Regions from separate parts of the Enterobacter quasiroggenkampii genome, predicted to be linked through region 2. Evidence: predicted binding sites of a transcription regulator. Region 2 holds the regulator's gene; each other region holds the start of a gene.
What was found. The regulator PhoB, encoded in region 2, activates phosphate uptake and scavenging genes when phosphate is short. The targets are predictions, from matches to a motif close to CTGTCATAAAACTGNCNNAT.
Positions count from the first base shown of each region.

Region 1 (2,273 bases), 390 kb from region 2:
TGATTATTGCACTTCGATCTTGTCCCAGCCGCTTTTAAACATGCAGCTGTCAACCAGCGTATCCCGGCGATATTCATTCGCATCTTCAACCGTGTAGCTCGTGGAAATATCCTTTTTCTTTTTCGATTTGTCCGTTTTTTCCGAGCTCGAACCGGTAACCACGTTATCCGGGGGAAGATCGATCAGTGCCTGCGCTTCGCATTCCGTGAGCTTTTTATTCATTTCCGCGTCGCTGACGCCCGGTTTCACCCATTTGTACTGGACGCAGCCGGTGAGCATCAGCGTGAGGCTCAGAACGCAAAGCGCGGTCATGCGGTGTTTCATCAGAAGGTGACTCCACCGCCTACATATGCGCCGTCAATCAGCGTGTGGTTCGGACGACCGTCTTTACCATCAACGCTCACGTGGCGGTAGCCCACTTTCAGGGTCACCGGCGCGATCGGCGTCCAGCTTACGCCACCGTTGGCTTCCACGTAGTTTTTCACGCTGTTGTTCAGCCCTTCTGGCGCCACGTAGCCTTCACCGTACACGTGGATGCTGTCGGTCAGGGCAACGTTTACGCCGCCGCCGATCGGGAACGCCACGCCGTTATCGCCTTTTTTCGGGCCGATGTAGATGGCTTTGGCACCCGCATTCAGCATTACCGGGCCCACTTCCAGGTTGTAGCCTGCGCCCACGCCGCCGGTCTGGGTACCGTCATCGGTGTTTTTAAGCCAGTTGCTTTCGGCATACAGGCCGGATGAGGATTTCCCCATTTCCAGGTTGAGGTTGGTAAAGTTTTTACCCTGCTCAATGCTGCCACCCATTGCCAGAGCTGAACCCGAGAGGGCGGTCAGAGCAGAAAGAAGAAGGATATTCAGTTTTTTCATGTTTTATGCCTCGTCATTAAATTCATCTGGGGGCACCTTAACAAGCGATGTTTATGACTGCAAATGTGATGAAGGTCGCTGTTTTATACTGATATTGTTAACTTTTTTATTTGAAATGTTGCATCGATGTTTGATTGTCGAGGTGTCAATGCGTGATGTTTGGACGTTTAGGCATCGTTTAATTTTTTGACTAAACATAAACTGAACGAGGAAGGGATAGTGATTAGAGGCGAATTAATTGAGTTTCTAATAATTTCCAAAAGTATTTCAGATGACACACAATACAACATAAACTTACATTTCCGGGCAATGAATATACGTTCACTCACCCATGCCGATTGCCTTTCCATGTCATTTTTCTGACACGTTTATTCTTTACGTTGTTGGCTTCACTTACTGGATGCTAACAATATGAAAAGAAAAATTATTCCTGTGCTTATCGGTTGTGCGCTCTCTTTCTCTGGCCTGGCGGCACAGCCTACCGCTGAGCGCTATGTCGTCAGCTTCCCTGAGGGCTCCCATGTGAAATACAGCGGCGCGTTTGCCGATGCGTTTCCGAATGGGCTCCCGGTGGGGATTGGTTCTGGCCTGCTGTTTACGGGCAAGCAGGGCGATGCCCTGACGTTTGCGACCGTGACCGATCGCGGTCCCAACGCCGATGCGCCAAAAATGGGTAAAAACGAAGCCAAAATATTTGTCACGCCAGATTTCGCGCCGCTGCTGATGACCATCCGCGTCCAGAACGGCAAAGCGGAGGCGGTTGATGCCCGCCCGCTGCATGACGATAAAGGTGAGATTAATGGTCTGCCGCTGCAAAGCGGCGTGATTGGTTCCACCAATGAAGTGGCGTTCAGCGATACCTTAAAGACGCTCAAGGGTGACAACCGCGGACTGGATACGGAAGGCATCACGCCGGACGGCAAAGGCGGCTACTGGCTGTGCGACGAGTACGGCCCGTTCCTGATTAACGTCGACAGCAAAGGCAAAATCCTTGCGATCCACGGGCCGCAGGCCGCGGAAGGGGAAAAATCTATCGCGGGCGGTCTGCCAAACATCATCAAATGGCGCCAGCCCAACCGGGGCTTTGAAGGCCTGACCCGGATGCCGGACGGACGGATTATCGCCGCGGTGCAAAGCACGCTGGACATCGACGGTAAGAGCAAAAAGCAGGCGCTGTTCACCCGTCTGGTGAGCTTTGACCCGGCGACCGGCAAAACCGCAATGTACGGTTACCCTATCGACAGCGCGGCCTACGACAAAAATAGCGACGCCAAAATCGGCGACATCGTGGCGCTCGATAATCAGCACATCCTGCTGATTGAGCAGGGAAGCGATAAAAACGACGTAATGCGTAACCTGATTTACAAGGTGGATCTCAGCAAGGCGAGCGATCTTTCCGCCTTT
Region 1 is NZ_CP143745.1:1,196,122-1,198,394, forward strand. Features, by position in the region: gene V1572_RS05720 (hypothetical protein) at 4-324, opposite strand; gene V1572_RS05725 (YfaZ family outer membrane protein) at 324-869, opposite strand; gene V1572_RS05730 (esterase-like activity of phytase family protein) at 1,281-2,273, shown strand, end outside.
Region 1: a site for PhoB is predicted at 1,216-1,235, ahead of V1572_RS05730 (esterase-like activity of phytase family protein). Genes of this name have one in related genera too.

Region 2 (2,273 bases):
GCGTTGGCGCCGCTTCAATCTTCGAGAGCGTCAGCAGCTGCTTAACCAGGCCTTCCATCCGGTGCGTTTGCTCGCGCATGGTGTGCAGCGCTTTTTCACGCGGCGCACCTTCCAGCGTTTGCTCCTGCATCATCTCCAGGTAGCCCTGCAGCACGGTCAACGGGGTTCGCAGTTCGTGGCTGACGTTGGCGAAGAAGTTACGACGCGCCCCTTCCAACTGGTGCATCTGGGTGACATCGCGCGCCACCATCAGCCACTGCTTATCGCTGTAGGGCATCACGCGGATCTCAAGATGGCGACCATTATTGAGCTTGAGATTGTGCGGACGGGAGAAATCACGCTTTTTCAGGTACAGCGTGAACTCGGGATAACGCAGAAGGTTGAGGATATTCTGTCCATTGTCATCCGGCCAGCGCAGGCCCAGCAGCTGCTGCGCCAGGCCGTTACACCAGAAGATCGTCCCTTCTTCGGTCGTCAGAATCACGGCATCCGGCAGCGATTCTGCACCGCTGCGAAAACGCTTAATCAGGCTTCCCAGCTCGCGGCGGCGCTTTTTATTACGCATCTGCATCTGATGCAGACCGTACAGCAGCGGCTCCCAGCTGCCGCTTCCCGGCGGCGGCGTCATGCTTCGGTCAACCCACAGCCACCAGGAGAGGCGCAGCAGGTTCCAGAAATGCCAGATGAGCAGCCCGGTGACCGACGCCAGCAGAAACCACGGCAGGTGTCCAAGAAAGGCCCCCAGAATGAAGGCCGGAATACAGCATAAGATCAGTTCAAAGACGAGCCTTTTCCATGACAGACGTTCCAGCACGCGTCACACTCCTGTCATTGTTCAGAAACGGGTAGAAAAACGATAACCCGTGCCGCGGACCGTCTGCACCATGCGATCGTGGCCGCTCAGTTCCAGTGCTTTTCGCAGGCGGCGGATATGTACGTCAACCGTCCGGTCTTCGACATACACGTTAGTTCCCCAGACGTTATTCAGCAACTGCTCGCGGCTGTACACGCGTTCCGGGTGGGTCATAAAGAAGTGCAGGAGTTTAAATTCGGTAGGCCCCATGTCGAGGGGATTTTCACCGGTCATCACGCGGTGAGACGTCGGATCAAGGCTCAGCCCCTGCATTTCGATCACCTCTTCCACCGCCATCGGCGAAATACGGCGCATTACGGCTTTAATGCGGGCCACCAGCTCTTTGGGGGAGAACGGTTTGGTAATGTAATCGTCCGCGCCGGTCTCCAGACCGCGCACACGATCCTCTTCTTCTCCGCGCGCCGTGAGCATCACAACCGGTATATCGCGGGTCAGCGCTTCACGCTTCAGGTGTTTGATAAACTGCAGTCCGGAGCCGCCGGGCAGCATCCAGTCCAGCAGAATCAGATCGGGCCAGGGTTCATTCAGCTGGTTCACTGCACTGTCATAATCTTCTGCTTCAACCGGCTGGAAGCCATTTTGTTCGAGCACGAAGCACACCATTTCACGAATTGGAGCTTCATCTTCTACGACCAGAATACGTCTCGCCATACTTTGCCCTGTCTTATCTTATTTACGTTACAAGTTTGTAATTCGGCGCCATTATGCGTCAGATTTATGACAGATTTATGAAAAACAGTACCACGTTAACGGGCAAACCGTTGTTTTATTACAGCGGTTATTTTCCCTTCTCTGAACGTTTATAATCCTGCTTTCTCTTTTTTGCCACGGATCAGCTATGCGCATACTTCACACCTCGGACTGGCATCTGGGTCAAAATTTTTACAGCAAAAGCCGTGCGGCTGAACATGAAGCGTTCCTGGGCTGGCTGCTGGAAACGGCCCGGACGCACGAGGTGGACGCGATTATTGTGGCGGGAGACATCTTTGATACCGGCTCGCCGCCGAGCTATGCGCGCGAGTTGTATAACCGCTTCGTGGTGAATCTGCAGCAAACCGGCTGTCATCTGGTGATCGTCGCCGGCAACCATGATTCCGTCGCAACGCTGAATGAATCCCGCGACATCCTGGCGTTTCTCAATACCACCGTCGTCGCCAGCGCCGGGCACGCCCCGCAGATCCTGAAAAAGCGCGACGGGTCGCCGGGGGCGGTGCTGTGTCCGATACCGTTTTTACGTCCGCGCGACATCGTGCAAAGCCAGGCGGGGCTGTCGGGCGCGGAAAAGCAGCAACATTTGTTGCAGGCCATCACCGACTATTACCACCAGCAGCACGCCGAAGCCTGTGCCCTGCGCGGTGACCAGTCGATTCCGGTGATTGCGACCGGGCACCTCACCACC
Region 2 is NZ_CP143745.1:1,590,320-1,592,592, reverse strand. Features, by position in the region: gene phoR (phosphate regulon sensor histidine kinase PhoR) at 1-814, opposite strand, end outside; gene phoB (phosphate response regulator transcription factor PhoB) at 836-1,525, opposite strand; gene sbcD (exonuclease subunit SbcD) at 1,713-2,273, shown strand, end outside.

Region 3 (2,273 bases), 380 kb from region 2:
CGTATTCCACCAGCGTCTCCTTACGCGCCCGGTCGCCACGGTACATCCCGCCGATCTGCGGGATCGTGACGTGGGATTCGTCGATCACCAGCAAACCGTCGGCCGGAAGGTAATCAAACAGCGTCGGCGGCGGCTCGCCCGGCCCGCGCCCGGAGAGGAAGCGGGAGTAGTTTTCAATGCCGGAGCAGTAGCCCAGCTCGTTCATCATCTCCAGGTCGAACTGGGTACGCTGGCTCAGGCGCTGCTCTTCCAGCAGCTTATTGTTCGCCAGCAGCACCTTACGGCGCTCGGCCAGCTCCACTTTGATCTCTTCCATCGCCTGCACGATACGCTCGCGCGGCGTCACGTAGTGCGTTTTCGGGTAAATGGTGAAGCGCTGGATCACCGACTCAACGTGTCCAGTCAGCGGGTCGAAGAGCGACAGGCGTTCGACCTCCTCGTCAAACAGCTCGACGCGCAGCGCCATATCGTCCGATTCTGCCGGGAAGATGTCGATCACTTCACCGCGCACGCGGAAGGTGCCGCGCTGGAAGGCCTGGTCGTTGCGGGTGTACTGCAGCTCCGCCAGGCGACGCAAAATCGCGCGCTGGTCAATGATCATCCCCTGCGTCAGGTGCAACATCATCTTGAGATAGAGATCCGGATCGCCCAGACCGTATATCGCGGAAACCGAGGCAACGACGATCACATCGCGACGCTCCAGAAGCGCCTTCGTGGCCGACAGTCGCATCTGCTCGATGTGTTCGTTCACCGAGGCATCTTTCTCAATGAAGGTGTCAGAACTCGGCACATAGGCTTCAGGCTGGTAGTAATCGTAGTAGGAGACGAAATACTCTACCGCGTTTTCCGGGAAGAACTCTTTCATCTCGCCGTATAGCTGCGCCGCCAGGGTTTTATTGGGTGCCAGCACCATCGTTGGGCGCTGGAGATCCGCAATCACGTTGGCAATGGTAAATGTTTTACCCGAGCCGGTGACCCCCAGCAGCGTCTGGTGCGCCAGCCCATCCTCCAGTCCTTCTTCCAGACGACGGATCGCCTCAGGCTGATCGCCAGATGGACGGAAAGCAGAATTCAATTTGAACGGTTTACTCATGGGCGACAACCTGATGACGTTATAAGCGGCAGGTGAGTAATTTTACTCCTTGTTGCCAGGAATGCCAGTAAAAAACACTGGATGAAAAACCAGTAGCATGTCAGGATATTTAGAGTAGCGCCTGAATGATTAGCGCGATAGCGACCAAAATTTGGACTGTGACAACATAAAACACCAGTCAGGTCAGGTTATCCCCAGAACTTTTTCTTTTTTAACATTTGTCAAGCCAGGTAATGATAGTTTTGTGGCAACCGGTGACACTTTCATGACGGGAATTGCTTTTATCTAAGCAATTAAAAACTAAACGATATTTTCTAAAGCCGCGTTTCGCGTCAATTTGGGCGTAAGCCGCGTCTTCTCTCGCTTATCGCGTGTTTTCTAACTCTAATGCACATGGTTATCCACAGGAATAGTGGATAACTGCTTCCAGCCCATACAGACTGGCGCTCCGCAAATTCCCGGATTTTCCCACGAGACGGCGGCAAAAAATTTTTATAGCTATTTTTTGCTGATTAACAGTTGCGTCATTCATAACCAACCGATGCGATCTTGCTCACATTTTCACCCTTTCGGGCTCTGCACCACAACTCACCACCACCAGCACCGTCGATGTGCAAGCCCGGTTTTTATCCGCCGCGCTTCTGTGACTTATTCCTAAAAAAGTCGCTTTTTTAACCACTTTCCGCTTTATGGCAGGGGTTTTGCAGATTCATCCACGAGCCACACCTACACACATTTTTAAGGAGAGAAAGATGTTGAGTCTGCGTGCAGTGAATCAGTTTTACGGAAGTCAACATACGCTATGGAATGTGGATTTAGATTTTCCGCAAGGGATGTGTACAGGCGTCGTTGGTCTGCCGGGCATGGGGAAAACCACCCTCATGAATTGCATCGCCGGGAAAGTGCCTGTCGAAAGCGGCAGCATCATCTGGTATGAGGCGGGCGCACCGCCGCGTGATTTGCTCCACCCGCCGTCAGAACAGCGCTCCGGGCCGGGGATTGGCTATGTCTCGCAGGACAGGCGGATCTTCTCTCAGCTAACGATTGAGGAGAACCTGCATATCGCCATGCGGGCGACGGGGAAACCTAACCCGGAGGCGAAAAATGACGTTTACGACCTGTTTCCGGCGCTCTATGGGGTGCGGCAAACCCGCGCGAACACGCTCTCTCCGGACGACCA
Region 3 is NZ_CP143745.1:1,974,892-1,977,164, reverse strand. Features, by position in the region: gene uvrB (excinuclease ABC subunit UvrB) at 1-1,093, opposite strand, end outside; gene V1572_RS09435 (ABC transporter ATP-binding protein) at 1,846-2,273, shown strand, end outside.
Region 3: a site for PhoB is predicted at 1,325-1,344, ahead of uvrB (excinuclease ABC subunit UvrB). Genes of this name have one in related genera too.